Regions from separate parts of the Prochlorococcus sp. MIT 1303 genome, predicted to be linked through region 2. Evidence: predicted binding sites of a transcription regulator. Region 2 holds the regulator's gene; each other region holds the start of a gene.

Region 1 (10,602 bases), on a different contig from region 2:
CCAAGCGAGGCGGGCTTGGTAGCACAATCAATCTGGGGGACCACCCCAGTGCGCATCATAAAATGCGTGTTCTAGGCGGTGTGATGGAAGTTGAAGCCAGGCAGCAGCTAGAAGCCTGGTTCAAGCAGCAACGGCAACGTTTTCACGAAAACGAGGTAACTCTGACTCGAACAGATTGAGCAACAGCTCAACGTTTTTAGGGGTGGAGTTGTATCCCATCAAGCCAATCCTCCAGATTTTGCCAGCCAGGCTTCCTAAGCCGCCGCCGATTTCAATGCCGTGCTCATTCAGCAAATGCAAGCGGAAGGCATTGCCATCCACTCCATTAGGAATGCAAACAGTTGTGAGTGTGGGCAAACGCAAGGCTTCAGGTACATGCAACTCCAAACCAAGACTCTCGAGCCCTGCCCAGAGCGCTTCGGCATTGCAGCGATGACGATCCCAAGCGTTTTCAAGGCCCTCATCCGCAAGTAATCGCAGGGCTTCACGCATCCCAAAGTTCATATTCACCGGCGCAGTGTGGTGATAAACCCTGTCGCTTCCCCAATACTGATTAAGCAGCGAAACGTCTAGATACCAATTGGGCACCTTGCCACTACGGGCCGCAAGCTTCTCTTCGGCACGGGGCCCCATGGTGAAAGGACCAAGACCAGGAGGGCAGCTGAGCCCCTTCTGGCTGCAGCTGTAAGACAGATCGACCTTCCATTGATCCAGAAAAACCGGCACAGCCCCTAAGGAGGTGACCGTATCTAGCAGTAAAAGGCAATCGTGCTTATGGCAAAGATCGCCGACACCATCCATTGGCTGACAAACGCCAGTGGATGTTTCTGCATGCACTAGAGCCAGAATTGCTGGGCGATGCTCGATCAAAGCTGCTTCTAGCTCTGCAAGGGAAAAGGCTTCTCCCCAAGGTTTTTCAATCAACTGAACATTGGCTCGATATCGACCAGCCATATCGGCAAGGCGATTGCCGAAATAACCGTTTACCGCAACCAATACCGTGTCACCAGGTTCAACGGTATTGGTCAAGGTCGCCTCCATGGCAGCACTACCAGTACCGCTCATCGGCAGTGTGAATCGGTTGTCGGTCTGCCAGGTGTAGCGGAGCAACTCCTGAACCTCACCCATTAATTCCAGATAAAGGGGATCAAGGTGGCCAATCGGAGAGCGCGCAAGTGCCTGAAGCACCTTGGGATCGGCATTTGAGGGTCCAGGCCCAAACAGCAAGCGGGTAGGCGTGGCAATCGGTTCGAGAACCGTCTTATGAGATTGGTCAACCTGGGGAAGGGTTTGCGTCGTCGCCAAGGCCCTTGGTTAGTTCAATTGTTTAGAGCCTAAGCAGTCAACCTTCATCCCCGGGACTTTTTTTGAGGGATTGCAACGGCAAGCAAGCAGGTCAATCAATAACGACAGCAATGAAAAAATACTGATTTTTTTTTTTCGAATCTCTTGGCAGCAGAAGGGTAGTAAGTCAAAAACACTAGCTCGTTTGGTAAAGCCCCTTTGATGCCTGATCCGTCATTGGCTCAATACTGATCCCCATTGACTGAAAGCAGGCTTCAAAATCGTTGATGCAGATCGAGCGAAGGCTGAAAGAAGATTGTCTTAGCAACCAATCAACCCTGTGATGAGATCAGCCATTGAGGACGACTGGACGACTTGGACGAGTTGAGGGATATCGAAGCTAACCAATCAAAATCAGTGATCCAGCCATAAAGCTCTCCCAGGCTTAGATCAGCTCAAGCTGACAGAAACGGTTACGGAATCCACCCAGAAAGAAAACAAGGCTTCAGCAGAAGGTACCTGTTGCTACAAAAAGAAGGCCATGCGGCTGATTACGGTCGCTCTCTTATCGCCGACTCGGCCTCATCTTCGCCATGGGCAAATCACCCCAAGACGTCCTCCGCCAGATTAAGGACGAGGGCATTGAACTGATCGACCTCAAGTTCACTGATCTGCACGGCAAGTGGCAGCACCTCACCGTTTGTTCGGACTTGATTGATGAGGAAGCCTTCACTAATGGCTTGGCTTTCGATGGATCTTCCATTCGTGGATGGAAGGCCATCAACGAATCAGATATGGATATGGTTCCCGACGCCAGTACGGCCTGGATCGACCCCTTCTATCGCCACAAGACTCTTAGCTTGATCTGTTCCATTCGGGAACCTCGTAGCGGCGAGCCCTATGCCAGATGCCCCAGGGCGCTTGCCCAAAAAGCCCTCGGTTACTTAGCCGGCACCGGCCTAGCCGATACAGCCTTTTTCGGCCCTGAGCCAGAGTTTTTCATCTTTGACGACGTCCGCTACAACTCCGGTGAAGGTGGTTGCTTCTACAGCGTTGACACGATTGAGGCCCCTTGGAATAGCGGTCGCATCGAAGAAGGCGGCAACCTTGCCTACAAGATCCAACTGAAGGAGGGCTACTTTCCGGTCCCACCCAACGACACCGCTCAGGACATCCGTTCCGAAATGCTGCTGTTGATGGGGCAATTAGGAATCCCGATGGAGAAGCACCACCATGAAGTTGCTGGTGCTGGCCAACATGAATTGGGGATGAAGTTCGCTGAGCTGATTGAAGCTGCGGACAACGTGATGATTTACAAGTACATCGTTAGGAATGTTGCACGTAAGTACGGCAAAACGGCAACGTTTATGCCCAAGCCGGTTTTCAACGACAACGGCACCGGGATGCATGTTCACCAGAGCCTCTTTAAAGGAGGCCAGCCCCTCTTCTTTGGAGAAGGCACCTACGCCAACTTGTCACAGACGGCTCGCTGGTATATCGGTGGCATCCTTAAGCATGCTCCCTCCTTCCTAGCTTTTACCAACCCCACAACCAATAGCTACAAGCGTTTGGTGCCAGGTTTTGAAGCTCCTGTAAACCTTGTTTATTCCCAGGGCAACAGGTCTGCAGCTGTTCGCATTCCGCTCACTGGCCCAAACCCGAAAGCCAAGCGTCTTGAATTCCGCCCAGGCGATGCCTTGGCCAATCCTTATCTAGCTTTCAGCGCAATGATGATGGCGGGGGTTGACGGCATTAAAAACCAAATTGACCCTGGCGATGGTTTCGATGAGGATCTATTTGAACTACCAGCAGAACGCCTTGCCAGCATCCCCACAGTGCCAGCTTCACTTAATGGTGCGCTCGAAGCGTTAAATTCAGACAAGAACTACCTCATGGAAGGGGGAGTCTTCACTGAAGACTTCATTAATAACTGGATTGACATCAAATACGAAGAGGTGCAGCAATTGCGCCAAAGGCCCCATCCCCATGAGTTCACCATGTATTACGACGCATGAGGTTGGGTAAAAAGACCACCAGCTGTTTGAAATAAATAGGGAAAGTTATTCGTTTCAACTAATTTCAAGTCCCCGCAGCCAAGCGGGGACTTTTTCATGGCCTAGCATACAGGGAGTCGTGATTTGTTCCATGAAAAGTTTTCTCCGAGGCGTTTTGACAATGAAAAGAGATTAGAGGTTAATGGCTAAAAAGTATGAAACCAAACATGCATGAAATCAAATGTGAACATAAAAAGAGAAGGCGTGATTTAAAGCAATAGCATCTCAATAGGAAACCTTCTAGATGTAATGGCAAGTGCTCAGTAAAATAGACTTTTAGATGGATTTAATTTCATGAGTTTGCACTGATTAATGAAGGGCAATCCGGTAAGCTCTTATTCTTAAATTCAAGCGATTCTCATTATTAAGAATAAGAGTCATTTTAATCACTGGCAAAAGACGCTAGTGAATCCTCAGCTTAGTTCACAAGAGCGCTATTTCGCATTTGAGAAAGGATAGATCTTGCCGATTGGGTTGACGTTATTCAAATTGCTTTTAATTCTGATTTCTGTCTATGAATGGCGGCCTAATATCAAACGAACATAGTTGGATGATTATGACCAACGATCCATGATCTGTTTAACAACCACCTGCTCCATTCCCACTTGCAAAACCACCACAAGTGGCAGAGCCAACAACACCCCTGGTAAACCCAATAAGGCGCCCAAGCTCAGTTGAGCCATTAATGCCACGGTGGGAAGCAGGTTGACCGTACGCCGCAATAACAGCGGGGTGAGCAAAAACGCCTCAAGATTCTGCAAAATCAGCCGCAATACCAGCACTTGCAGCATTAGTAGGGGTGAAACAAGCAGGGCCATGGCCAATGGCAGCAGGGAGGCGGCCGTTGGCCCAATGGTGGGGACGAAGGTTAGTAAGCCACAGACCAATGCACTCAATAGGGCCAGAGGAACCTTGAGCAGTGCAAGCCCTGCCCAAGTGAGCACAAACACGCTGCTGGCTGAGATTGTCATCCCAGCCAGCCAGCCACCAAGAGCCAAACGGCATTGATCAAGCAATTCAGCCATCTCCTGTCGCGCAGGCCGAGGCGTTGCAGCAATCACCATTTGACGATGGGATAGAGGGTCTAGCGCTAGCAAGACAGCCAGCAGGCTCATCAACAACAACTGAATCAGGCTGTTGGCGGCCCCGCCTGCAACACCAAGCAATTGCGAGCCCAAGGGTTGGATCCGATCCCAGCTGAACTGTTCGGCAAAAGACTCTTCCAGATTCATCAGTCGCGGGTTGCTGACCAGCATCGATTTCAGCTTGGTCATCAGGGTGGGCACGAGGTTGCCCAACTCTTGAACCTGGGTGATCAACTCAGGCACCAGCAGCTGGAAAACCAAGGCACCACCAAGCAGCAGCACTACCAGCACCACTGCTAGCGAAAGGGGACGAGGCCAGGAGAGGTGGTCCTGAAGTTTCTCAATTAGGACATCAAGTGCTACTGCTAATACCACTGCTCCAAACAGCACCAACAACACCCAACGCAACTGCCAGGTGAGCAAAGCCAGCACCACCAGAGTGAGTGCGACAAGAAGGGTGCGGGCATTCATGGCGCCAATCGCTTTTTCTTCCAGGGATCAAGCAAATCGTGGATGACCACCTCGCGAATCAACACTTGCAGCACTACAGCGAGTGGCAGCGCCAACAGCAGGCCGAGAGGACCAAACACCACTGTGAATACAAACTGGGCTGTGAGAGTCAGCCCAGGCAACAATTTCACTTGGTGATGCATCACTGATGGAGTGATCACATAACTTTCCAGGTTCTGAATCACCACATACAGCCCAAGCACAGCGACTGCTTTCCAGGGTGCATCAAGTAGCGCTACCGACATCGGAAAGATCGTGCTCAAGGTAGGCCCCACATTTGGGATCACGTTGAGCATCCCAGCAAGCAAGGCATTCGCCATCACCAGCTTGATCCCAAGTAGTGAAAGGCCGACTGCTGCAAGCAGGGCCACGCAAAAGGAACTGATCAGTACACCCACCATCCAGCTGCTCAGCGCATCTCCGCATTGGCTCAGGATCGAGCGGGCTCGTCGCCTATAAAACGAAGGCAATAACGAGATGGCTACATCTCTGTATGCCGTCGGTTGCACCGCCACCATCAAGCTCATCGCCAACACAAACAGGAGTTGCACCAAGCCGCTGCCGAGGTTGCCTGCAAGGCCCAGAAGGCCTTGCAGGCCTTCCCTCACTCCTGAGGCCAAGCTTGCACCATCTGGTAATGCGTTTAACCCATTTGCAAACAGCTGTTCTTCCCAGCCACCCTTGCTGTTGTTAACTCCGTAGACCATTGCAGAGGTTTGGTTGATGGCGCCGATAGCCAGCTTCCAGAGTTCCTTAGCTGCTGAAGGTAGTTGTAAAAGCAATTGGTGGAATTGCTCTGTAAAGGGGGGCACCACAATGGCGGTCGCCATACTCACAACAAGCACAAGCGCGACTAAGCAGATCAGGAGGGCCATGCTGCGAGGCATGGGTTTCCTTGAGCGCAGCTCACCCACCAGAGTGCAGAGAGCCATGGCAAGAACAACGCCTGCAAAGAGGTGGATCAGCACCTCTCTAAGGCTCCAAAACAGCACACCCGCAGCCATCAGTGCAGCCAGAGCAAGCCATTGGGAGAATTTCACCCGTCTTCAGGCGGCAGCCTTTGCATTCTCGCCTTAGTTTTGGGAGTAGCCCAGACCGTTGCAAGCTGCATAGCGTTTGGCAAAACGCATGAAGCGTTCAAAATCCTCTTCTGATTTCCAGATATAGGTGACTTCAAGTGCGCTTGGTTGGCCATTCACAAAACGTGCATTCACCTCACGCGTGACGAGTTCGCCTTCTTCGTCGAGCATGAACATGCCGGTGATACCTGCCCACGTTTCCGGAGCCATGATTTCTGGCTGATCAAAGACAAAAAGAGCTCTGCCGGTACGGCCGTCACTACTGCGTGTGAGTTTGATGTCGGGAACGACAGGTTCATCAACACCACGTATGAACTGAATTGCCGCAGTTTTGTTCGCTTTAGCCATTGATCTCTACGACACGATATGGATCTTACGTTGAGCTCATAACCAGCTGTGGCTTGGGGCTTGATCTGACAAGCTCTCGTTCAATCAACATCTCAGCGGCTTTGGTTGTGTTCAGTCCGCAAAGATCCACGCTTTGTCTTTGAGGGGTCCTGCTTAGTTCGTAGTCATAGCAACGGTCGTAGTAATCCAACATGGCGCGACAGGCTTGGTCCCAGTTCTCAAGAGCGATTGCATCCAAGGCCTGTCGTGTGCGCTGTGGGCCTAAACGGCGGCTGATGCGTTGGGTTGCTTCCTGCAAAGACTCACGGCCATGCTGGCCATAGACATCAACCAGTTGAGCAACCCGTTCATCAAGTGAACGGTTGATCTCCAGCACTGGTGCCATTTGCATCTGATGGAAAAGTGCTCGGGGGATTCTGCAGCGACCCACCTGTGAACTTTCCGCTTCCAACCAGATTTCATCAGCAGAACTGTTTTGACAGCGCTGTAAATCTTCGGCAAGGAGATTTTCGTAATGTTCAGTGCTTGGTTGTGGGGGTAAGCCCAACCCACCAAAGCTGCTGCCCCGATGGTTCGCCAAACCTTCAAGATTGACTACCGCGACCCCCCGTTGTGCCATGGCAATGAGCAGATCAGTCTTGCCCGTGCCTGTTCGTCCACCGAGTAATCGCAAAGGCCAGGTTTGCTCAAATTGTTGCAGCACCCATCGCCGATAGCTCTTGTATCCACCCTCCAGAAGCACAGGCTTGAGATCCAGAAGACCCGCTAGCCAAGCAACACTCGCGGAGCGCATGCCTCCTCGCCAGCAGTAAATGCGTAGATCAGAGGCAGAGGCCTCTTCTGATTCAGTGGTTGGATCTCTGCTGAGTTTCGCCAGGGCTTCAGCAAGACCTGACAGCTTTGGACCTGTGAACTCAAGACCTAGCTTGATCGCTTGCTGACGACCTTTTTTTTTGTAAGTGATGCCGACCGCCGCCCGTTGCTCATCGCTGAAGAGAGCAAGGTTGATCGCACCTGGCCAATGCCCCTTATTGAATTCAGCTGGACTGCGAACGTCCACAACCGGACCATTGGCCTGACGGAATCTTTCGATCGAGTAAGGAGTATGGGTACCCATTCCTGACATAGTGGGCCAGCGGCGAGCCAGAAGAGCCGGTTTCGATCCATGATCTCCGGTCCCCCCCCCTCCACCAACCAGAGCGTTGAAGAACTACTGGAACGATTCACCAGTGGTTCAAAGCGTCAACGGCTCAGCTTGGTTAAAACGATTGAAGAACGGGCAGAAGAGCTGGCTGCATTAGCTCAAGCAGCTCTTGCCTCTTTTGACCCAGAGGGAGACGACTGGGCTGCAGGATGGATTCTGCAGGTTTTTCAGCGTCATCAGCCGCAGGTTTTGCCCAGCCTGTTGAGTAGTGAGTCGAGTGGCTGGTTCTCGACCCCATCAGCTGTGGGTATCGACTATGAGCCTTTGCAGCGTGACCTACTAGCCGAAAACTTTGAGGAGGCTGATCGCTTCACCAGTGCAACGCTGCGCAAGCTCGCAGGACCTGGAGCCGAGCAGCGCGGTTACGTGTACTTCAGTGAGGTGCATGCGATCAATGGCCTCGACCTGGTCACAATCGATCGTCTCTGGACTGCATATTCACAAGGAAGGTTTGGGTTTACGACCCAAGCGCGCTTGCTGAACGCTCTCGATGGCAGATATCACAGTCTCTGGACTCGTATTGGTTGGAAACATGAGGGAACATGGACACGTTATCCAGGCTCCTTTACCTGGTCTCTCTCTGCCCCTGAGGGGCATATGCCGTTAATTAATCAGCTACGGGGTGTGCGCTTAATGGATGCGGTGTTGCATCATCCATCACTTGCAGCCCGCCGTTAGAGCAGATTTCAGTTTGAGTCACCGGCCTAGAGCACGCGAACGGTTATGGTCAAAACAGGTCTGAATGGTCCTGATGCCTTCCTGGTCACGGGCAGCTTCTAGGCTTCTATTCAGCGTTAGCCCCCAGGGGGTTGCCCCGCTGTTTCGTTGGGCTGATTTCATTCTTCCTTCAACCCTGCAGCTCACTCCTTTGCTGGAGATCCTGCTTGAACCTGTTGCTTGTCAGGACACCAGCTATCGCCTACAGCTGGGATTGCAGGAGGCCTTGGTGAATGCAGTGCAACATGGCAATTGCGGAGATCCATGCAAATCTCTGCGAGTTCGTCGAATCTTTACGCCTAACTGGATGATTTGGCAGATCCAGGATGAAGGGATCGGTGTACCGCTCAATGCTCGAGTTGGTTGCCTTCCAGCTCAACTCGAAGCCAATAGTGGACGTGGAATGTTTCTGATTCATCAGTGTTTTGATGATGTGCGCTGGAGCCAGCGCGGCAATCGCTTACAGCTAGCGTGTCGACGTCCTAAAGCACTTAACACTGCTGACAGCGTACAAACTTGAATGTTATCAATCATATGAACTAATAATTAGAAGCGAAGCTGAGATGTATTCACCATCTAATTAACAATCAAGCAAGAACGTGTATCCATTCATTGTTTCAATTGACAACGTAAGTAGTGTCGACATGATTCTCACTTTTTAATTAGCATTTCAGCGCTTGAACAGCTTCATTCATCGATAGACCACTTCTACTTGAAGCAGGCCTTGCCTCCAGCCAATCGGTATTTGCTGTAATGCTCTAGCCGACTGAAAGCTTTTCTTCATAGAGACCAAGCATGGACTTAGTGGACTTCTTGAAAGTAAGCTTGACGTCGACAAGTGATCTGTCAATATTTTCAAACAGAGAACTATTTTTTCTATCCAAGCCTTGCTTTTGTTAATCCTCATCGTCAAAAAGTAAAGCAATCATCTCTTCTATGATCATTTCCATAGAGTTGTATGAATTCAAAAAGAGTCTAAGTAAAATTTTGGTCATTCAGCATGAAATAGCGCCTTCATGATTTAATCCGCCAAGGTTTTTTACAATGATGCCCTCTATATCATGAGCAAATTGATCCAACGTTGTTTCATCTTATTTTCTGCTCTTTATAAGCGATAAAGTCATAACGCCTGCTGTTTTGTCAAGGTGCTCACTTCTCACTAACACATGCATTTTGTTGATGTTGAGAGCTAACTGATCGGACCACCTTTGTGACTTGATCAGCATTGACTGTTTTGATTACACCAGTATCAATACAAGCGACCTGAAATAGGGACGGGTCAGGGCCTCTAGCTCCAGAGACAATATGAATCACTTCTCCCATCCACCAACTCTCAGGCGCATGCCGTTGATTGTCTTGAACAATCACCACATCTCCACAAGTAACAGCAAGGAAGATTGATTCCTCTGGCAAAAAGCCTGGACCTACTTCTGTGGCCCTCGCTAGCGACGCCAACCTGCACTATGCTAGTACGCCTGTCCTAGCATAGTTGTAGCGCTTTGCCTGGTTGAGTGATTGTGGGTTGCTTCGATCGCTGCAGGCCCAGCCAGCGGCATGAATGGGAAGTTCTGATGCAGGTTTGCGTGAGCATTAGGGCGATTGCTGCAAAGGCCATTCCTGTTGCAACAACCGTCTTAATCCCTGCCGCAACCAGGAGCTTTCAGTTCGCGCCTTAGCCAGCGCAGGCTTTGATCGGTAAGGGCCTCAACATCAGAGCGTTCTCCACCTTGAAGCAGCTGGACTAAGGCTCCAGCAAGAAGCTCTGCAGCTCTGCGGTCGGCATCTCCTTTTTGTTGATGCCAGTTGTGATCATTGAGGCTTAACCGAGCATGAAGCTCCATGGCCTGGCGTTGGACCTCAATTGGCCACTCAGCTTGTTTGATTCCCATCTTTATCAGCGGATCACTTGGTCTATTTTGCTTGTGATAGCAAAAGCCATCTGAATGGTGATACGGCCACGTCAGGTTCGACTCCGTTGGCTGCATGGGCTGTCAAGGCTGATGCTTTTGGGGCAGCGCCAGGACAGACTGAAAAGATCTCCCAAGATGCTTGCAGCAAGACGGAGCAAACAGAGGAGGCAGCTCGCGCTTCAGATACTGGAAATACCTTCAGCGCAATGGTTGCGGCCTAAGTCGTCTGGCGAGTGGATTTGGCGGGCCCTGCGTTGGGGTGGACCTGGAGTTGCCCTTGGCTGGTGGCTCAGCCAGAGCGGGTAATTGCGTTTGAATTCAGATCAAACGGCTGTTAGTAGATCCTGCTCGACTATTACAAGTGACTTAGAGATATCTGGAATGGCATGCTCCAGAGGAGGCAGTGGCATC
Region 2 (10,602 bases):
GATCGGCCGTATCGCTATTGCGGAGTGCCACGGCTTCTAGCTCAATCCGCTCTTGAGAACGGTTCAGTAATGCCTTGCCGAGCCGGTTCATTTCACTGCCATCGAACTGCAGTCCTGAACTGAGGGATCCGCGTCTTTTTACCTCTGCCAGAGTTGATGCAAGCAGGAGCCTAAGTCGGTTGCGCACGGTTTCGCTGCTTTTCTCGTTTTGGTCAAGAGTCGTTCGTGCGAGGACTTCGCCTTGTCGGACGATGTTGATATTTTGGCGAGCATCCGGGAAGGCATACACCACGTTCTCCCCACGCAACACGTTTGCGGCAGAGCGCACATAGACCACCCAGGTGCCTGGCTTTCGGATGATCTGTTCGATGCGGTTGATATCGGTGCGTGGCACGAGCAGGATCTGTCGATTGGCTTCTTCACCGGGACGTACGCGCCGAAAAGCCTCCAGGTTTGCTTCCTGAAGTAGGCGGTCGATGACGGCTTTCGCCTGGCTGGGGTTATCGAGCCGCAGGGTGGCTGCGGCAAGTTGCTGCCCACTGCTCAGCACAACATCCCCTCGACGTAAGGCAATGAGGTTGGTCTCGAGCTGCTTCAGTTCTTTTTCAGCCACGCTAATTCTGCTGCGAACATTGGTTAGTTCAACTTCCGTTCGGCGGATGTCGGCATCTTTTTTGGAAATGTCGCGACTGAGACGAGCTCGTTCCGCTTCGAGCTGTTGTCTTTGTTTTTGTAGTGGTGCGAGTTCGTTGCGAAGGGCGGCAGCTCGCTTTTTGGCTTCCTTTAGTTCATTCTGAACCTGATTGCTGTCCGACCTGGCCTGCTTGAGATCAAGCTCGGCATTGAACTGGGCCGACCGACTTGAATTGAGGGCATCGCGGCTTTGTTGGAGTTTGGCCTGAAGGTCATCCAGTTCAAAAAGTCCTACTCGCAGTTGTCGACTGACCAGCAGCATCAGTCCTAGGGACAGTGCGCTAATCAGGCTGCCAGTGAGAACGGTGATGAATACGGCTGTCCTTCGCGGTCTGAGATTGAACAGGCTCAGCCTTGCTTTGCCTACACGGCTGCCAAGTCGATCGCCGAGGGTGGAGAGCACACCACCGAGGACGAGTAGGGAGAGGATCAGCAGCCAGCCGGTCACGACAATGGGCGGGTGGGATCAGGAATAGTGTCAACCCGTTTCACCATCCTGGACTGGGACGGGGATCAGTTGAATTTTTTAGCAAGGGCAATCGGATCAAGAACGGTGATTTTCTTGCGATCGATTTGCACGAGACCTGAATTGCGCAGGTCTCCCAACAGGCGAGTAATGGTGACGCGAGTCGAGCCGATTGCTTCAGCGATGGACTGATGTGAGAGGCGTAGGTCAATGGTGATTCCTTGTTCCCCTGGAACCCCGAAATCCCGGCAGAGGACTAGTAGGAAACTCACAAGCCTTGATGACATGTCGCGGTGAGTGAGGGTCTCGATCATGGTCTCGGTTTGCAAGATCCGACTCGAGAGACCCTGCAGCAGAAGTAACCCCACGCTGGTGTCGTTTTCGATCGCCTGGCGAACTGAGGTGGCTGGCGCTGTGATCATTTCCACTCGGGTGAAGGCTACGGAGTGATAAAAACGGTCCGAGCGATGGCCTGTGAGCAGAGAGAGCACTCCAAATAGGCTGTTTTCACGCAGTAATGCCACGGTGATCTCTTCACCAGATTCATAGACCCGAGATAGCCGAACGGCGCCGCGTCGAATGAGATAAACCTTTTCGGCAGGATCGCCAGGAAAGAAGATGGTTTTGGAACGCTCCACCATTTCGTTGCTGGCGCCATCCAGTTCACGGATGACTTCCAGCAGGGTTTTCTGGGTTGGAGCAGGCGAGTTGGCCATGCTTCCGGACCCTTGAACATAGGGTTGCTGGGCGTAACGGCTGAAGCCGCGGATGACGCCGGTCATGGCTGCGCAGCAAACGGCAGAATTATGAAGTTAGGGAGTGGACCTCCACTACCATGTAGCAATGGTGACGGTTTTTAGTCTTCTTGCATTAACGCCGAACGTTGGAAGGCTTGTAGATGTTGTAGGCCGGGTTCTGCCAGATTCAGCAAGTCGTTGAGTTGATTCCTGCTGAATGGAGCCCCTTCAGCGGTGCCCTGCAGCTCCAATAGGTGCCCATTGGAGCCCATTACCACGTTTAGATCCACATCAGCCCTGGAGTCTTCGCTGTAGTCGAGGTCAAGGAGGGGATAACTATCGACTAAGCCAACGGATACTGCAGCAACTTGGTCGATGACGGGTTGATGCGTGAGCAGGCCTTGTTCCAGCAAGCGATCGCAACCTCGTTTTAAGGCGATCCAAGCGCCGGTGATGGCGGCTGTACGTGTGCCGGCATCAGCCTGAATGACGTCACAATCAATTCGCAGGGTGGTTTCCCCAAGAGCGGCCATGTCGATCACGGCGCGCAGGCTGCGGCCAATGAGGCGTTGAATTTCTTGAGTGCGTCCGGAAAGCTTGAGCAGTTCACGGTTCTGTCTTTGCGGTGTAGACCCAGGCAGAAGGCGGTACTCGGCGCTGAGCCAGCCTTTGCCTTGGCCTTTGCGCCAGCGGGGTACACCTTCTTCAACGCAAACACTGCAGAGCACTGCGGTGCGACCAGTGCGGATGATTAAGGAACTGAGGGCAAAGCCCATTGGATCCCATGTGATCTGAAGGGGCCGCATCACGTCAGTAGGGCGGCCGTCAGCACGTGGCTGGGGGGATGTGAGCATCGTGCTGTTGGTGGGTGAGATGACCTGAGCCTGGCAGAAATAGGTGCTTTTACACCATGGATAGTGTCAAGAGCCTTGTTAAGCAGCTTCCCACCGCTACATTTGATTTCTGCTGGTTTTGTCGGGGCGATTGAGACTTTTATGACTGCCAGCCTGAGCCCTAGCCATCGTTCCGTGGATCCGTGCATGACGGACCATCGCTTGCAGGAGAGTGATGGGAGTCGGTCTTTGGCAGCAGTTGCTGATAGGCGTCTGCTGCATCTGGTAGCTCCTGAAGGGCAGCTTCAGGTTTATACAGCCCCCTATCGAGGCAGTTTTTCTGTTGTCTTGAGTCAGGCGTTAAGAGCGGCTGGGCTGGGAAGTCGTGTGTTGGTGGCTCAGTTCCTCAAGGGAGGAGTAGATCAAGGCCCAGATGGGCGTGTGCGCCTATGTGGGCGACTTGAGTGGCTGCGCCCGGCGGTTCCTGGCTGTCTGTCTGAGCCTGCTTCAACGCTTGCCGTTGACTCCAGCGCACCTGAGGCCGTGGAGGCCATTTGGCAGGAATGTCGGGATCGCATCTTAGCGAGTGATTTTGATCAAATGGTGTTGGATGAGGTTGGTCTGGCGATTGCTCTTGGTTATCTCGATGAAGCTGATGTGTTAACAACTCTGGAGCAGCGCCCTGGGTCGATGGATGTCATCTTGACTGGCTCAGTCATGCCATCGATCCTGATGGCAATGGCTGATCAGGTCACTGAGTTGCGTCGTGGTTTCTAATGCTTAAAAACGACCGTTGGATCACCGAACAGGCCGCAGCAGGGATGCTTGAACCCTTTCAAGCCGGATTGATTCGACATCTTGATCCTGAGCAGCATCAACGGCCTGTACTGAGCTTTGGCTGTTCTTCCTTTGGTTATGACCTAAGGCTCTCTGCGAAGGAGTTTTTGATCTTTCGCCATGTACCAGGCACGGTGATGAATCCGAAGCGATTTAATCCTGCAAATCTCGAATCCACCCCTTTGCATCAGGACGAGGATGGCGAGTATTTCATCCTGCCGGCTCATTCTTATGGTCTCGGTGTGGCGCTGGAGAAGATGAAGGTGCCATCAAATATCACTGTAATTTGCTTAGGTAAGAGTACCTACGCTCGCCTTGGCATCATCGTTAATACAACTCCCGCCGAAGCCAGTTGGGAAGGGCATCTCACGCTTGAATTCAGCAATAGTTCTGGAGCTGATTGCCGTATCTATGCCAATGAAGGCATTTGTCAGCTTCTTTTCTTCGAGGGTGATCCCTGCGATACCACCTACAGCGATCGCCAGGGTAAATATCAACATCAGCCAGAACGCGTCACTCTCGCCAGGATTTGAACGAAAAAGATCTGTTGAATGCATGTCTGCTCTCAACAGATCTTTTTGATTTTGTAGACATTGATAGAGTGAGGCTACTGATCTCCTCCCCCACTTATGTCAGACAAGCAGCCAAAGTCAGCACCTCCTGAGGTGGAGGTGAATACCTCAGGTGATTATCTTGGTGGATGGGGACAGTTTGGCAACTCTTTTGTCTTTTGGGTGAGTGCTGTCGTTCTCGCCGCTTGTGTAGGAGTTTTGGTGTTCAGTATTAGCCTGCTTCAAGGTTAAAGATGAGATTTTTTGCAACTTAATTCCATGAGACGGACTTCTTTGCTATTCAGGTTTTCTGCTGGTTTTGAAATTCTTGGTGGGATTTTTGCTCTTGTTCTGCCTATTAAATTTTGTTCACTACTTTTTGGTTATACGCTATTCACTGAACAGGTAGGTATTGCAAGATTATTTGCATTGGCAATCATTGCTCTTGGCGGGGCGTGCTGGGAAGCATCAAGCCATGCGCCGATGCAAAATCCGAGAAGATCTCTTTGTTATTATAATATTGCTGTTGGCCTTTTGTTAACGTCTATTGGTGTGAGCCAAGATGTAATTGGTGTTCTTTTGTGGCCAGGAGTATTTATTCATCTTGCAATAGGGATTTTGCTTTTGCCTGGCCTTAGAAAGCTAGAGATTTCCTAGGTAAGGGAATTGATACTATTGATTTGGTTAAATGCCTAAATGGTTTATTTACAAATCAGTCCTAGATATAAGAAGAATTTGGCTAGACAAAGAAACTTGCGATTGTTTAGGAATTGGGAGATTTGGCCTAATCAGCTTTTAAAGCTAAGTTCAACAAGCTGCCTCAATAACACTGCTCTGACTCAGCAGAAGATGCTTGGCATGAAAGGATGGCTTTAGTATCGTATTGCCGAGACAACTCTACAATTATTTTTGGACAAAGGCGTATTGATATGGTTCTCTAAATGCAAAGGCATCAAGATATTTGCTGTTTGGCAAGTGATAACTATCTTCTAAGACTAATGAAAATACCTATGAGCATATACGAAGACGAAGCTGACTTTTCTATTGATGATTATTTCTCAGTCTGGCTAAGAATTGAGATTAAATTGAAGCATGAGAGCTGGAGCAACCATTGCAAATTAGGCCTGCTGAACTTGGATCATTTTGGAAAAGCCAGTCGCAAGGAAGTTGATCACCTTGATATGCAAATAAATATTCAGTATCAGGGAATGTGTTTGTATAACGATCCAAAAAGTTATCAAAATTATCCCAACTCCAATGGCCGAAAATCTCTTTTCCACCACAGGGATTTGATTTGGAGGGATCTAAACTTCCGCCAAGACAACAACTGTCATCTCTGGAAATTGCAAATGCAGGATCCCCTATCTCTGGGGAGCCAAACTTATCTTGTGAATCAAGGTTTGAAGCTGGACCTAAAATTGCATCATGGAATTCTTTGAAAGCCGCCTTTGGGTTGTCTACATTGGAGCTAAAAATGTTATTTGTCCTAGCATCTGGCTGCGAATAGTATTCATAAACGTTTAACAAAGGAGCTTCCCAGTTGTTCTTGATGCCAAAAGCATTCCAAACTGAAATTCTAGAATAATTTACATTTTTTCCGTCAAGTGCAGTCTTGAAATTATCAACAAAGTCCATTGCAGTGGCGGCCTTCATGGTCGGAGGGTCTTCTGCATCAACACCTATCAGAAGCGGTTTTGTGTTGTTGAGCTGTGAAATAATGGTTGCAATATTCTCTAAGTTTTTGTTTTAGTAAGGACTAAATTGCAATCCAACCGAAAGCCCAGAGCTCTCAGCTTTGGCCACAAATTCTTGAAGATAAGTCAATGCATCCGCCGGTACAGTGGCAGATCCGTCCAGCATTAGAGTAATCCCAACAGTATCAAATCTCCTGCTAGACGCTGTATCGACTAGCGCATCGATATAGTCAGGACATTTTTCAGCTGTAAATAAGTCTTTAGCAGGGTCATGGCAACCATCATGCCAGAGCACTCTCTCAGTTGTAATGAGATGTTAAACCTTTTCTGAATGATAGCGAGCGAAAGATTGCCATATCAATCTCAGGAATATGGTTTCATTGATTGACATTTTTTCTAATCACTTTGCTATATTGCAAGGGCAGGGCAATTGCTTTTGATTCCTTGAGTTGAATCATTCCTTGTAGGTTGTCTAAGAAGACAGCGGCAATCTAAGAAAGCACTTTAAAAACTTCACTGTAGTAAGATTTGTTTTAGGGTTTTGGCCCATAGGCTGTTTGTTTAGGCTGCTTGCGATATCTTGTTCGAGCCTTATGCGACTAGAGTCTTAGTTTGCAGAAGGTATTGATATTTTGCTTGATCTATTGAGTCGATATAGTTACATTAGTTGATGGCTCAAGAGTTCATGCAATGGCTCGTCATGTTATCGATATTTGCTGATTGACTGCTTTTAGATTAGCCATGGCTCATTGGCCCAATGGCCTCTAAATCGTTTTGCTTCTCTGTTCGTTCTTGTGATGCATTCAGGTTGCTGATAGCGCCTACACCGGCGAATTTGGGTAGTGGTTGGTTTTGAATCAGAGCGTCAGTTAATTGCTGTAGTTGTTCTTGAGTGCGTGCACCCAGTGAGAGACCCTGCAGTTTGCCTTTGTTATCGAAGAAGTTCAGCTGGGGAATGCCGTTGACGTCGTAGCGATCGACAAGGTCTTGCCAGCGGGGGTTGTCGACGTTCACCAGCACAACGTCGAGCTGGTTTTCCCTTTCACGTTCCGTTGTGAGCATGGCTGGGGCCATTTCACGACAGGCTTGACACCAATCAGCATAAAATTCGATCACGGTAGGTCGACCATTGGTGAGTGCGACATCTGGGTCGAGGGAGCGTCGTGCCAGTTGCTCGAGCGGTGCCTCAGCATTGAGGCCGCCCCGCAGCAGGAAAAGAACGACTGCTAATGCCAATGCTGTGAATAGCAGGATCAACCTTTGGCCTTGGCCGAGAGTGGAAGACGGGGAACTTCCGGTCATGATGGGCAAGATTCTCGATGCACTTTGGCAGGTCTGTTTTGTTGTTGTTGCTCGCTTCAATGGGCTAACTGTTCAGAAGTGAAGCGTCTTTTCACCATTCGTTGAGGCTGATGCTGATGCTGCGTCTCCTCGTTGTGCCCTTTCGTGCCCCGTCGTTGCTGTTGCTCTTTGGGGTGGCGGTCGTTATGGGCAACCATTGGTCGTTGCTTCAGGCTGAGCAGATAAACAGCCTCGGTATTGATGTTGAGCTCTTCTGGATTGTTGAGGTCCTTCAGGCTGTCGTGTTGGTCGTGATTTGCACGATGCCGGATCTGATCTTGCGTCAGGTCTCCTTGCTGATGGCTGCCAGTCGTGCAATCAGTTTGCTGGTGGTTTTGTTGTTGGTGATCACCGCTGGCCTGTACCTACTGCACCTGAGCCTGCTTGCGGATGTTCTCATCCTTGCTTCTGCGGTATTGCTTGCGCGCTTGGATCTCACTCGCATTCGTGTGGTTCCACCACCGGTTGTGATGGCGATTGCTCTGGGTTTGATTTTGCTTGGCGGGATATGGATTGGCCAGCAGATCTCTACACCTTTACATCCCCGTCTCGCAGAGCTTTTGGCTGGATAGGCCTAAATAGCTCCAGAGGTTGCCGAGAACCTTTTTTGTATACAGCCGTGTCTCTGGGTAAGGGATTCGTTCCACCCAGAGCTCAGGGTCCGCAGCCAGTTCTGGGGTTAGCCAGTCGGCTACTGCAGCTGGCCCTGCGTTGTAACTGCCCACTGTCAGCCATGGATTGCCTTGCCATTGCTTCAGCAGCATTGCTAGGTAACGGGCCCCAAGTTCGATATTGGTTTCAGGAGTGGCCAGCACTTGCTTGTTCAGAGGGCTATCGCTGAGTTCTGCCGCTGTTTCCGGCATCAGTTGCATCAGCCCTATTGCGCCTACTGGAGACTCCACGCCTGGCGAGAAGCGTGATTCTTGCTTTGCTATGGCCAGCAATAGTTCAGCTCGGACGTCACTGCGGTGACTCGCTTTTTTGATCTCAGGCCAAAAGCGATATGGATGTTGGCTGTGATGGAGCAGTTGGCGTGTGTGGCAGTCCTCTCCTACGAGTCGCAGGCTTGTTCGCCAGAGCCGACTTAGCCCCGTCCAGTCATCGCCGACGGCCATCCTGAGCCGCCCTTCCACCATCCTGGTGTTGGGATCATGTTGTGCGCGAGCGACTTCAACCCTCAGAGTCAGCCACGTTTCCCAGGCCTCCATTGCCAGACCAAGTCGCCAGAGTTCGTCTACAAGCTTTTCTCCACTGCCTAGTGGGGTCCAGAATGGGAGCTCAGGGTTTGAAATTGATACGGGTTGCCCTAGCAGTGCAGGAAGATCAGCTCGACCAAGGCGTGCCTGGGCGCGCCAGGTGTAGTAACCATTGGGCTGGGATCGCAGCAGCTTTTCCCAGATCTTGGTGGCCTCTCGATTGCGACCCTGCTTGGAGGCAGTGAATCCGATCCAGAACTGTTGCCTAGCGGCGAGGGGCTCCGGCAATTTTTGGGTTGGGATGCTTTCGAGAATCGATTGGGCCTTGTTCCATTCCTCTTTCAGCAGAGCGTCTCGGCTCAGATCCCATTGCAGTTGCCAGCTAGCAGGACTATCAGGCCAGCGTTGAAACACCTCGTCTGCTTGGATCCCATTTTCGAGGCGTACGCGGGCTGCCGCCACGCTGGGGGAACGATCAGCAAGGGCAGGCGGCAAGGACTCCAGCAGAGTTGCCTTCGGATGAAGAGGTTCACTGAGGAGGCTCACCGCTTCAAGGCTTTCAGCAGCCTCTGGATCGTTTTGAGCCAGCTTCAAGAGCAGAGATTCGCCCTGGAGTTGTTCTTCCTTATTGCCTCGTAGCAGTGTCTGGCCAATGGCTAGGGCTGTTGCAGGATCAGGGGGTTGTTCTTGTAGGCAGCTCAGGGCTGTTCTGCCGTCGCCTAGTTGTGCAAGACCAAGGGCTAGTTCTTGTCGCTCTTGGTTTGAATGTCCGTTCCTTGCCGGAGCGCTGCAGGCGCTGCGTAGGACTTCTGCGGCACCTGGCCAGAAGACCCCCCAACGCGTGAGGTGAATGGCTCTTTGATGGCGACTGTTGCTGGTATCCAGTTCAATTGCGCTGGCTAGTGCCGCTGGATGAGCAGGATGTTGCTCGAGGAGTTGCTGTCGCAGTTCAGGGTTATGGCGCCCGAGGCTGTAATACGCATCAGCCGCCGTCGTCGTGTTTGGAAAACGTTTCAGCAGGCTTTGCCAAAGATGATTGGCCTTTGATTTTTCCCCAAGACGCTCGGCTGTTTGGGCTTGCAGCTTGAGGGCAACGGCTGCTAAGGGGCTGTTCCCCCAGCCTTGGCCGGCCAACAGCCTCTGATGCCTAAGGGTTGATCCTTTTGTTTTGCTCACGAGTAGCAATGAGGCATCTCGGCGTTGCTGGGGATCGATTGACCAGCGATAGGCCTGCCAGAGCTCTGTTTGCGACATTCTTGGCGTAAGTCGCTTGAGCTGTGGTTTTAAAAGGGCTTGCCCAGCGAGGCTTGCCGCCAAGCTGAGTAGGGCTGTACCTCCGAGTAGAGGGAATCCGCGAAAGGGGCTCGCGATCACGCCAGAGCAGAAACTGTTGGCATTCTGTGGCGATGAAGTCCAGATGTGTGATGCAGTCTTCGCAAGGATTGATGCCGCTTGCTCAGGCTCAGCGCTCTGAGTGTGCACCCGTTGAGGAAGCGGCATGATTCATTGGGGGATTGCGCTGGCTTTGGCCAATGCAGTTGCGGCCTTGATGGATTGTGGCTTTGGTTATTTATGGCTTTGGTTGTGGTTTGAAGTGTGCCTGAGCTCGTCACTTTGCTCTGGGCCCCCATGCTTTTGGCGTTGAGACTGTCTTCGATCATGTCCCCTCTCGATTGAGTCTCAGCCGCATGCCCTTTAATCTTCAGTCCACTATTGAGACCTGATGGTCTTTGCTGCTCTTGACCCCTTAGGTGTTCCCCTCGGGACGGCCCAGGCCAGTTTCGGCACAGATGGCATTCGCGGTCGGGTCGGAACGTTGTTGACGCCTGCGTTTATTTTGCAGGTGGGCTACTGGTGTGGTCAGGTGTTGCCTGATCAAGGCCCGGTGTTGATCGGGATGGATTCCCGTAGCAGTGGGGCCATGGTGGCCTCGGCATTGACGGCTGGTTTAACCGCTGCAGGTCGGGAAGTGTGGACCTTGGGCCTATGTCCTACCCCCGCAGTGCCTGGATTAATTCGCAAGCTTGGCGCTGCAGGCGGTTTGATGGTTTCAGCAAGTCATAACCCACCTGAAGACAATGGCATCAAGGTGTTTGGGGCCGATGGTGCCAAACTCAGCCCAGCCAAGCAGGGTCTCATCGAAGCGGGGCTTCGCGGCGAGGCCATTGGTGACAAAGGTCGACCAACGATCACGAGTTGCGGCCCTGCTTATCAGCGCGACGAGCTGCTTAGCCACTATCGCGATGCCCTGCTT
Region 3 (10,602 bases), 450 kb from region 2:
TGATGCGCACGTGTCTGCAGGGAAACGATACCCATCAAATGGGCTATGCGATCGCGCTCAACAGCATTAAGACCTGAGCTTAAAAGTGGCCAAGGGCGCTTTGGATGACTGACCGCCAAGGCGAGGTTTTCCTCAACAGTGAGGTTTTCGAAGACTCTCGGGCTCTGAAACTTCCTACCAATCCCAAGCCGCGCAATCCTGTGTTCCGGCTTGTTTAAAAGAGATTGGCCCTTAAACAAAACATCACCTGCCGTTGGTCGAAGCTTGCCAGTAATCACGTCAAGGAAGGTGGTCTTGCCTGCACCGTTGGGACCAATCACGGCACGCAATTCTCCTGGCTGCAGGCTGAGATTGAGATCACGCAGTGCCATAAAGCCATCAAAGCTGACACTGATTTGACGCAGCTCAAGCAAAGCAGTTGTCATGACTTCGCCTCCTCCTTACCATCCATTTCCAAGCGTGGATAGGTGCCGATCCTGCGCGCGACACCCAAGCGAGTAAGCAGGTTTCGTGGCCCACCCGCCTGCCACCAGCCCACAACACCTTCTGGTAGTGCCGTAACGACGAGAATAAACAAGCCTCCCAGGATAAATAGCCAGCCTTCTGGCCAAACCGTGCTGATTTGGCTCCTCGCCAAATTAATGACTAGAGCGCCAAGAATGGCACCAATCAAAGTTCCGCGTCCGCCCACTGCCACCCAAATCACCATGTCGATTGAGAAGGGAACAGTCATGTATTGCGGCGAGACGATGCCGGACTGCACGGTGTAAAGAGCACCGCCGATGCCGGCCAAGCCACCAGCCATCGCAAACACGATGGTTTTAAACAAGGTGGGGTTGTAGCCAGCAAAACGCAAACGCGGCTCATCATCGCGAATGGCGATCAACACTTCACCAAAACGGCCACGCACCACCCAGCGCACAGCCAACCAGGCCAAGATCACCATCACGGCCGTTAACCAGAAGAAGCCTCGCTGCATGAATGCAGAGCCCACCTGCTGGCCAAAGAGCTCTGTAACATCGGTCTTAAGACCGTTGGTGCCATTGATCAGTTTCTGCTGTCCGTTGAAGAAATTAAAGAAAACCAGCAAGGCGGCCTGGGTAAGAATCGAAAAATAAACTCCCTTGATCCGGTTGCGGAACACCAAGTTCCCTAACAGCGCTGCAAGCAGTGCAGGGATCAACCAGATGGCAATCAGCGTGAACCAAGGCGAATGAAACGGCTGCCAAAATCCAGGCAGTTGATCCACCCCATAAAGGCCGAAGAACTCTGGAATCCCGTTGGGTTGTTCGCTCGAACTGTTGAGCTGAAGGTACATTGCGGCTGCGTAACCACCGAGCGCAAAGAAGATGCCCTGACCCAGGCTCAATAAGCCTGTAAAACCCCAAATCAAATCAATGCCGAGGGCCACGATCGAGAGAGAGAGAAAACGACCGAGCAGGTTGAGCCCAAATACCGACACCACTGCAGGCGCCGCCACAATCGCAGCAATGATCAAGACCCAGACAATCACCAGGGGCCAACGGCGTTGTTGAAACGCTTGCAACATCGATTTAAGCCTCCACCATGCGTCCCCTCTGGGGAAACAGACCAGCAGGTCGGAACTGCAGGAACACCACAATCAGCGCAAACACCATCACCTGGGCCATGCTCGTGGTAGCAAAAAAATCAACCACACTCGCCAAAGGCGCAGGCATCGAAGGCCAGATACTGAGCAAACGGCCAGCACCGATCAGGTCTGTTAGCACCCCAATAGCAAAGGAGGCCAACACGGTGCCGAACAGATTTCCCACACCTCCAAGCACTACCACCATGAAGCAACCAACGATATAAGAAGTGCCGACGTTGGGTCCCACGGATCCCAACAAAGACACCGCGACCCCAGCGATGCCAGCCAAACCGGAGCCGATACCAAAGGTAAGCACATCAACAGTATCGGTTGAGATTCCAAGGCAATCACTCATGGAACGATTCTGAGTCACTGCCCTGATGCGCATCCCCCACACACTGCGATTCAAAAACCAGGTGATGCCGAGTACAGCGAGGATCGTGATCACAATGATCACCAAGCGTGGTACGGGGAAGGTCATGCCCGACAGTTCAATCCCCCCACGCATCCACTTAGGTGCCGTGACATCGACATTGCGAGAGGTCGCACGAGCGATACGACTGATCTGAGAGGCCAAACCACCCGCCAGTAACACCCCAGCCAGAGCAGACACAAGCCAGCTTCCAGCACGCACCAGGCGGGCCCGCGGCCCCTGCAAAAGCTTGTCAGGAAGAATGATCGGCAGACTGAAGCCAAGCACTAACGCCAGCACCAAGCCAGCCGCATAAGCCAATGGAAAACTGCGCACAAACTGCTGCAGAATCAGGCTAACGCCCCATGTCGCCAACAATGTCTCCAACGGGTTGCCGTAGAGACGACGAATCACGGTGCGTTCTAGCAATATACCAACCACACCACTAACGATGAAGGCCAGAGGAATCGCCACCAACACATAAGCGTTGTAGAAAGGCTGCAGAGCAGGCAGCTTGAAGATCAGCTGTACCACATAAGTGGTGTAGGCCCCGAGCATGATCAACTCGCCATGGGCGAGGTTAATGACACCCATCAGGCCGAAGACTATCGCCAGTCCGAGGGCAGCAACCAGCAGCACCGAGCCGATGGCCACACCATTGAAAAGACTTTCAAGAAGCAGTTGCACGGGCGAAGATCAGAGACCGGAAAAACGACGAAAGGAGGAGCCCGTTTCCGGACTCCTCCCAAACAATGCCAAAGCGGAAAAACGCCTTGGCGAGGCAATCAAAGCTTGTACTTCTCGCCTTTGTTGGCATCAGTCCAGTCGCAAGCATAGCCCTTAGAACTGGGCTCGAACTGGTTCCAAGCCTGTGGAGCCACAGGGCCGTCGGTCTCTTCGAGAATCTCGAACTGACCATCTTTGGTGATCTTGCCGATACGTACAGTCTGGGACAGGTGATGGTTTGGCATCACTTTCACAGGACCCTGAGGCGCATCAAACTCAATTCCGATCAAAGCTTCACGTACCTTGTCGTCATCAAAGCTATTGGCCTTCTCTACCGCAGCTTTCCACAGATACACCATGTTGTAAGCCGACTCCTGAGGGTCAGCAACCTGACGATCATTGCCATATTTGGCCTTGAAGTCAGATGCAAACTTCTTCGAAGCAGGCGTATCAATCGACATCATGTAATTCCAAGCCCCATAGTGTCCCTCAAGGAACTCAGGCCCGATCGTGCTGATCTCTTCTTCCGCGATGGAATAGCTCATCACGTAGTAGCCATTGTCAGGAGTCAGTCCGGCATCCTGAATTTGCTTAAAGAAAGCGACGTTCTGGTCACCATTGAGGGTGTTGATGATCACACCACCATCAGGCAATGCCTTCTTGATCTTGGCAATGATCGGCGCCACTTCAGTGTTGCCGAGGGGCAAATAATCCTCTCCAACCACTTTCCCACCAAGAGCTTTGACCTGCTCCTTAGTGATGGTATTGGAGGTGCGAGGGAAAACGTAATCAGAACCTACAAGGAAGAAGGGCTTGCCAGCAGCGGGCGACTTCTCGAACATGAACTTGGTTGCAGGCTCCGACTGCTGATTCGGAGTCGCACCTGTGTAGAAGATGTTATTGGAACACTCCTGGCCCTCGTACTGAATCGGGTAATAGAGGAATGCATTCTTCGATTCGTAAACCGGCAGCATCGCCTTACGGCTTGCGGAAGTCCAACCACCAAAGACAACAGGAACACTATCTTGATCGATCAACTTCTTGGACTTCTCAGCGAAGGTTGGCCAATCAGAAGCGCCATCTTCAACGATGTAGTCGATCTTGTATTTCTTGCCATCAACTTCAACACCACCGGCAGCGTTGATCTCTTCAATCGCCATTTTCTCGGTGTCCACAAGGGTGGACTCCGAGATGGCCATGGTGCCACTTAAGGAATGGAGGATACCAACCGTGACCGTGTCGTCGAAATCGGTATTAGCGGTTTTATCACTACCACCACCGCAAGCCGTAATGCTGACACCAACGGCGGTTGCGGCGAAGCCAGCCACAAGGCGCTTTGAGAATGAAACGTTCATTGAAACCGTAGATAGGCAGAATATGGAGCACGCCTATTCGGGCGGCCTGGGGAACGTAAAGATCAGCCAGGCATGATTCTGTAGTGAATGATACAAAGCCCTTTGCGCTGATCATTGCTAAGGGCGATTTGGTAGCTGTTGCAACAAAAATTGCAGCACGCTCTCCAAGCCATCGCCGCTCCGCAAGTTGGTGAAGCACCAAGGGCGCTCTCCCCGCATCCGCGTCGTATCGCGCTTCATCACTTCCAAATCGGCCCCGACATGGACAGCGAGATCAATCTTGTTGATCACCAATAAATCCGAGCGTGTAATCCCAGGGCCACCCTTGCGAGGGATCTTGTCGCCAGCCGCCACATCAATCACATAAATGCAAAGGTCCACCAATTCTGGACTGAAGCTGGCGGCAAGATTATCGCCACCACTCTCCACAAGCACAACATCAAGATCTGGAAAATTTCGCTCCAGATCTTCTACGGCCGCGCGATTAATCGAACAATCCTCACGAATAGCAGTATGAGGACAACCGCCTGTTTCCACTCCGCGAATACGCTCTGGCTCAAGAGCTCCAACACGCGTCAAGAACTCTGCATCTTCCTGGGTATAGATGTCATTGGTGACAACTGCCAATTGCAACTGATCTCGTAGACGGCGACACATTGCCTCCACTAGTGCTGTCTTACCCGAACCCACCGGGCCAGCCACACCTAAACGCAGTTTGCTACTCATCAGCTCCGGAATAATCGGGAATACAGCTCAGCATGGGAGAGCTGTGCAATAGCAGAACCCACTCCTCCGCACCAAAGCTGCTTTGGATCCACATCAAGCAAGCTACTGGCCTGCATTTCAATCAGCGGCTGAAGCTGACGCTGCAACCGTTGTGCCTCAGTTGGCCCCAGCGGAACAAGACGCACGGCCGCACTGAGCTGATTAGCCACCCAGCCAAACAAGTAACCCTTCACAACCTCCAAAGGCGTTATCTCCCAAGACAAACCAGCCCAAGCCCACGCCACTGGCCAACCAAAATCCACTCCTCCATCAGGGAGAGGATGACCCAGGTCAGCTAATAACTGCAAAAGAGAGCGACCCATCTGCTGTTGCTGCGCTCTTACTTCAGCCGCATCTCGCAGTGCAATCAACCATTGAGCCCAATCGCGCACGTCAGTGCCATGGTCAACTTTGCCCTGCTCAGCACTCACCTTCCATTGGCTGAGGGAATGACGCAGCGGGCGCAAAGCAGCAGCTTCGATCATGACCTGCCCGCGACTGAGCTCCGCCTCCAACCAACGTGCCAAAGTTGCTCCATCCTGAAGCTGATCTCGCTGCACCAGCAGTTCCAAACCCTCCGAATAACTGAACGCACCCACCGGCAAAGCCGGGCTAACAAGCTGAAGCAAAGCGAGATTGCTCATCAGTGATGACGTTGTTGCTGCCCATCAATGGTCTGGTGATCATGGCTATGGACGCCTTGATAGGCCCCAGGCTCCGGATAAAAAGGCTCCATCACAGACTCCAGAGCCAAGCCACGCACCCGCAGCAGATCGGCTAAGACAGGATCATCTAGCAAACGCAGCTGCTGCGTGCGTAGCTCTAGTGCCACGTGACGATTACCCAAGTGATAAGCCGCCTCAAGCAAAGCCAGTTCTGAAGGAGCCCTAACCACCAAAAGTTTCTCAGGAGCAGCGACCACCCTCACCAAAACAGGACCTTCCGCCGCAGCCAAACTTTCTCCAGGCTGCAATGGGCCCTGCCGCGGCAATTGCAATAAGACGGACTGACCACAAGCCGTGCATCGCAGCCCTCGCAAACGTGTGCGTTCTTCAGCAGTAAGAGGCAATTCCATACAAGCCTCAACCCCAACAGCATCAAGCCTGCGGGTGAGCACCGGAACAGTATCGAGAGAAGGAAAATCGACCAAGCTCATGACCATAAGCCTGCCAAACGGCAACTGCTCCATCCGTGAGTGTTGCTAAAGAGTTAAACCGTGCTCGATCACAGCGTGCTCCGATGACTGGCGATAAACCCTGGCACGGCCAATGTTCCCTGCAACTGATCAGCAAAACTGCGACAGACGATCTTCAATCCCGGCTCACCGTGCATCAGAGCCAATGCACGGCTCCATTCAAGATTCAGCGTGCCAATCTTGATCACGACGGCCGCTGTCAACTGCCCTTACTTCACACCGCAGGGGGTTTGGTCGGAGGAGATCAGCTCAGTGTGAATGTCAAAGCTGGAGCAGACAGCCGCGGCCTGGTCACAAGTGTGGCTGCCCAGAAGGTCTATGGCTCCGTAGGCCGCTCCAAACAACACCCCAAAGGCCGCTGGGCAAGTCAAGAGTGTCACTTCGAACTAGAAACCAATGCTGACCTGGAATGGTTACCCCAAGAGCTCGTGGTTTTTCAAGGAGGCCTCTACAAGCAACGGATGCAAGTCGAACTGCAACCAAAAGCCAGTTTTCTCTGCGCCGAAGTGGTGCGCCTAGGTCGCACAGCTGCTGGAGAAACACTGAACGAAGGCGCCTGGAGGTCAAGCCTGGAGATCTGCCGACAAACCCCGATTGGTCGTCAATGGGAACTAGTCGATCAACTCGAGCTCAACAGCGAAGTGCTGCAGAGTTTGCACGGCATGGGGACACAGCCCGTGTTCGGATCTTTTGTTTGGGCCGCACCGAATCCTCTGACTGCCGACGTGATGGAGATACTTCTGCGGAACTGTCGAACAGATCGCGCAAACCTAGAAGGTTCGATGGCTTGTGGTGGTCTCGATCAAGGCTTAGTGGCCCGATATATAGGGCCATCAAGCCAAGCCGCGCGCCAATGGTTTTCCCGCCTCTGGGCCCGCACACGCCAGCTACGGCGGCTAAGCACTCCTCAACCTCCACGAGAATGGCCCCTGCAAGAAGAGGGAACGTTCTCAAACGAAAGGTTCACAAAGGACCATCAATCGCCTTCTGCCTCGCCACACTGAAATGAAATCCTGGCTTCCATGCACCTCAGCCCCCAGGAAAAAGACAAACTCCTGATCGTCACCGCTGCCCTGCTTGCAGAACGACGCCTCAACCGCGGCCTGCGGCTCAACCACCCCGAAGCCGTGGCCTGGCTCAGCTTCCTTGTCATCGAAGGCGCTCGTGACGGCCAATCCGTCGCGGAGCTGATGGCCGAAGGCAGCACTTGGCTGCGTCGCGATCAGGTGATGGATGGTGTTCCCGAACTGATCCCGGAGGTGCAAATCGAAGCCGTCTTTAAGGACGGCACCAAATTGGTCACCCTCCACGACCCCATCCGCTAAAAAATCCCCATGCCTCCGCTAATCCCCGGTGAACTGATTCCTGAACCGGGCACGCTTGAACTCAACAGCAACCGGCCAACCCTCACCCTGCGCGTGGCCAATAGTGGCGATCGACCGATCCAAGTTGGCTCCCACTTTCACTTTTTCGAGACCAATACAGCTCTGCACTTCGATCGTGATGCTGCACGGGGGCACCGATTGGACATCCCTGCTGGAACAGCGATCCGCTTCGAACCCGGCGACGAACGTGACGTGCGCCTGGTTGCCCTTGCTGGTCACCGCAAGGTTTTTGGTTTCAACGGTCTGGTCAACGGACCCCTCGACTGAACTGCTTCTACACCTCGTCCCTTTCGCTGCATTGCTATGGCCTACCGGATGGATCGCCAGGCCTACGCCGAAACCTACGGCCCCACCACAGGTGACCGCATACGCCTAGCAGACACCGAGTTGATCCTGGAGGTGGAACGCGATTTCACCACCTACGGCGAAGAAGTCAAATTCGGTGGAGGGAAAGTGATCCGCGACGGCATGGGGCAATCCCAGCAATCCCGCGCCAATGGTGCTGTTGACACCGTGATCACCAATGCCCTGATCCTCGACTGGTGGGGGATCGTCAAAGCAGATATCGGCCTACGAGACGGACGGATCGTTGCCATCGGCAAGGCTGGCAATCCCGACATCACTGACGGGATTGACATTGTGATCGGCCCAGGCACTGAAGCCATTGCTGGAGAGGGTCACATCGTGACCGCCGGCGCCATCGATAGCCACATCCATTTCATTTGCCCACAGCAAATCGAGACTGCCCTAGCTAGCGGCGTTACCACCATGCTCGGTGGTGGTACAGGTCCGGCAACAGGCACCAATGCCACTACCTGTACACCTGGCGCCTTTCATATCAGCCGCATGCTGCAAGCAGCCGAAGGCTTGCCGATGAATCTTGGCTTCTTTGGTAAAGGCAATGCCAGTACAGCTGAAGCTATCGAGGAGCAAGTACTAGCCGGTGCCTGCGGCCTCAAACTCCACGAAGACTGGGGTACCACTCCAGCAGCTATTGACTGCTGTCTTTCGGTAGCCGATCGCTTTGATGTCCAGGTCTGCATCCACACAGACACGCTCAATGAAGCAGGTTTTGTAGAAGACACAATCCGAGCCATCGGCGGACGCACCATCCACACCTTCCATACCGAAGGGGCCGGTGGAGGCCATGCACCAGACATCATCCGTATCTGTGGTGAAAGCAACGTGCTGCCCAGCTCCACAAATCCAACCCGGCCTTACACCCGCAACACCCTGGAAGAGCACCTCGACATGCTCATGGTTTGCCACCACCTAGATCCAGCGATTCCTGAAGATGTGGCCTTTGCCGAATCGCGCATCCGTCGCGAAACGATCGCCGCGGAAGATATTCTCCACGACCTCGGTGCCTTCAGCATCATTGCCAGTGATTCCCAAGCGATGGGACGAGTCGGAGAGGTGATTAGCAGAACATTCCAGACCGCTCACAAGATGAAAGTTCAGAGAGGCCCTCTGCCAGAAGATGCTGCCAATCCACGTGGCACTCGTAACGACAACAACCGCCTAAAGCGCTACATCGCCAAAGTAACGATCAACCCCGCCATTGCCCACGGCATTGACAACCATGTTGGCTCAGTAGAGGTAGGCAAACTGGCAGACTTGGTGCTCTGGAAGCCAGGCTTCTTCGGCGTGCGGCCAGAACTTGTCATCAAGGGCGGGTCAATCATCTGGGCGCAAATGGGCGATGCTAATGCCTCGATTCCAACACCTGGACCAGTCCATGGCAGACCAATGTTTGCAGCATTCGGCAAAGCCCTTGCCCCCAGCTGCCTCACCTTCCTGAGCCAAGCGGCCATCGAAACAGATCTTCCCAACAAGCTGGGGCTGCAACGTGCCTGCATTCCCGTTCTGAACACCCGCACGATCGGCAAAGCAGAAATGCACAACAACAATTCACTACCAAAAGTAGAGGTAGATCCACAAACTTACGAGGTGTTCGCCGACGGCGATTTACTCACATGCGACCCCGCAGAAGAACTACCAATGGCCCAGCGATATCTCCTAATCTAAACGCTAAATTCAACATCTACCTTTAGTTTGCTAAGTCATAGATCAAGACTTAATCGGCATCACAACCTCAGCCGGCTGAGGAGCACACGCTGCCACCTGTTCATCAACTACTGCACCCACAATCACAATCGACGGAGCTGCAAACCCTTCGCTCTGCACCCTTTGAACCAACTGTTCCAAGGGAGCTTTGAGGTAGCGCTGACCTACGACAGTGCCCTGTTGAATGATTGCTGCGGACGTAGCTGGATCGAGTCCACCGGCAATCAACTCTTCGACGATATAAGCAAGGTTATGCAAACCCATATAAATCACCAGGCTGTCACTTGCGCTAGCAAGATCCTTCCAATTCACAGAAGGGCGCTGTTTGTCGATCTTCTCGTGACCTGTCACAAAGGTGACAGAACTACCACCACAACGATGGGTCAGAGGAATACCCACATAGGCCGGCGCAGCCATCCCCGCTGTAATCCCAGGGACCACCTCCACCGATACCCCATGACTCTGCAAATAGGCGGCCTCCTCACCACCCCGCCCAAACAGAAAAGGATCACCACCTTTTAGGCGTACTACACAGGAATGACGCTGAGCCAATTCAACAAGCAACTCATTTGTCTTGGACTGTGGGACCCAATGACGTTCTCGACGTTTACCAACAAAATGCCGTTCACAAGACTCGGGTACTAACTCGAGTACTTCCTTAGGCACCAGAGCATCGTGAACCAAGGCTCCGCACTGGCGAAGCAGACGATAAGCCTTCAGTGTGAGCAAATCAGGATCACCAGGGCCTGCACCCACCAAATACACAGTGCCAAAGTCCAAAGAGCTCATGGCAATGCAGCCAGCAAATCAATCAAACCCAATCGAAATAACTCAATCTCAAGTAGGGAAGTCATCACCCCAGAATCGCGCAGCGTCTGCGTAATCTGGATTGGCGCCAAGGCAAGAAAAAGAGGCGTGGATGCCTCCTTCGCTGAAGCGACATCAGCATGCCAGTCGTCCCAGGAAAGCATGGGCAACGCCAGCCGCTGCTGCAGCAAACTTAAATAGCGATGAGCAACACCCTGGCGAAGGGGATGGTGAACCAAAACAAGAGAGCCATCACGACAATCCTGACGCTGCACCCACTG

What was found. The regulator NtcA, encoded in region 2, controls nitrogen genes in cyanobacteria. The targets are predictions, from matches to a motif close to GTANCNNNNGNTAC.
Positions count from the first base shown of each region.
Region 1: a site for NtcA is predicted at 1,800-1,813, ahead of glnA (type I glutamate--ammonia ligase). Genes of this name have one in related genera too.
Region 3: a site for NtcA is predicted at 4,183-4,196, ahead of urtA (urea ABC transporter substrate-binding protein). Genes of this name have one in related genera too.

Region 1 covers NZ_LVHK01000035.1:46,181-56,782, reverse strand. Annotated here, with positions in the region: gene PMIT1303_RS03545 (nucleoside deaminase) at 1-179, shown strand, start outside; gene PMIT1303_RS03540 (alanine--glyoxylate aminotransferase family protein) at 121-1,305, opposite strand; gene glnA (type I glutamate--ammonia ligase) at 1,878-3,299, shown strand; gene PMIT1303_RS03530 (AI-2E family transporter) at 3,893-4,894, opposite strand; gene PMIT1303_RS03525 (AI-2E family transporter) at 4,891-5,973, opposite strand; gene psb28 (photosystem II reaction center protein Psb28) at 6,007-6,360, opposite strand; gene mnmH (tRNA 2-selenouridine(34) synthase MnmH) at 6,386-7,486, opposite strand; gene PMIT1303_RS03510 (GUN4 domain-containing protein) at 7,526-8,242, shown strand; gene PMIT1303_RS03505 (ATP-binding protein) at 8,307-8,801, shown strand; gene PMIT1303_RS03500 (DUF3104 domain-containing protein) at 9,431-9,736, opposite strand; gene PMIT1303_RS03495 (DUF6439 family protein) at 9,916-10,170, opposite strand; gene PMIT1303_RS03490 (hypothetical protein) at 10,225-10,497, shown strand; gene PMIT1303_RS03485 (hypothetical protein) at 10,515-10,602, opposite strand, start outside.
Region 2 covers NZ_LVHK01000044.1:649,839-660,440, forward strand. Annotated here, with positions in the region: gene PMIT1303_RS12235 (DUF3084 domain-containing protein) at 1-1,141, opposite strand, end outside; gene ntcA (global nitrogen regulator NtcA) at 1,207-1,941, opposite strand; gene rph (ribonuclease PH) at 2,016-2,750, opposite strand; gene PMIT1303_RS12250 (cob(I)yrinic acid a,c-diamide adenosyltransferase) at 2,892-3,506, shown strand; gene dcd (dCTP deaminase) at 3,506-4,099, shown strand; gene PMIT1303_RS13615 (hypothetical protein) at 4,196-4,369, shown strand; gene PMIT1303_RS12260 (hypothetical protein) at 4,397-4,774, shown strand; gene PMIT1303_RS12265 (hypothetical protein) at 5,198-5,770, opposite strand; gene PMIT1303_RS12270 (thioredoxin family protein) at 6,547-7,113, opposite strand; gene PMIT1303_RS12275 (hypothetical protein) at 7,230-7,724, shown strand; gene PMIT1303_RS12280 (lytic transglycosylase domain-containing protein) at 7,689-9,722, opposite strand; gene glmM (phosphoglucosamine mutase) at 10,072-10,602, shown strand, end outside.
Region 3 covers NZ_LVHK01000044.1:195,731-206,332, reverse strand. Annotated here, with positions in the region: gene urtD (urea ABC transporter ATP-binding protein UrtD) at 1-425, opposite strand, end outside; gene urtC (urea ABC transporter permease subunit UrtC) at 422-1,549, opposite strand; gene PMIT1303_RS10140 (branched-chain amino acid ABC transporter permease) at 1,554-2,708, opposite strand; gene urtA (urea ABC transporter substrate-binding protein) at 2,807-4,102, opposite strand; gene ureG (urease accessory protein UreG) at 4,220-4,828, opposite strand; gene PMIT1303_RS10125 (urease accessory protein UreF) at 4,828-5,511, opposite strand; gene ureE (urease accessory protein UreE) at 5,511-6,023, opposite strand; gene PMIT1303_RS10115 (urease accessory protein UreD) at 6,107-7,066, shown strand; gene PMIT1303_RS10110 (urease subunit gamma) at 7,085-7,387, shown strand; gene PMIT1303_RS10105 (urease subunit beta) at 7,397-7,714, shown strand; gene ureC (urease subunit alpha) at 7,751-9,475, shown strand; gene cobA (uroporphyrinogen-III C-methyltransferase) at 9,518-10,303, opposite strand; gene PMIT1303_RS10090 (CbiX/SirB N-terminal domain-containing protein) at 10,300-10,602, opposite strand, start outside.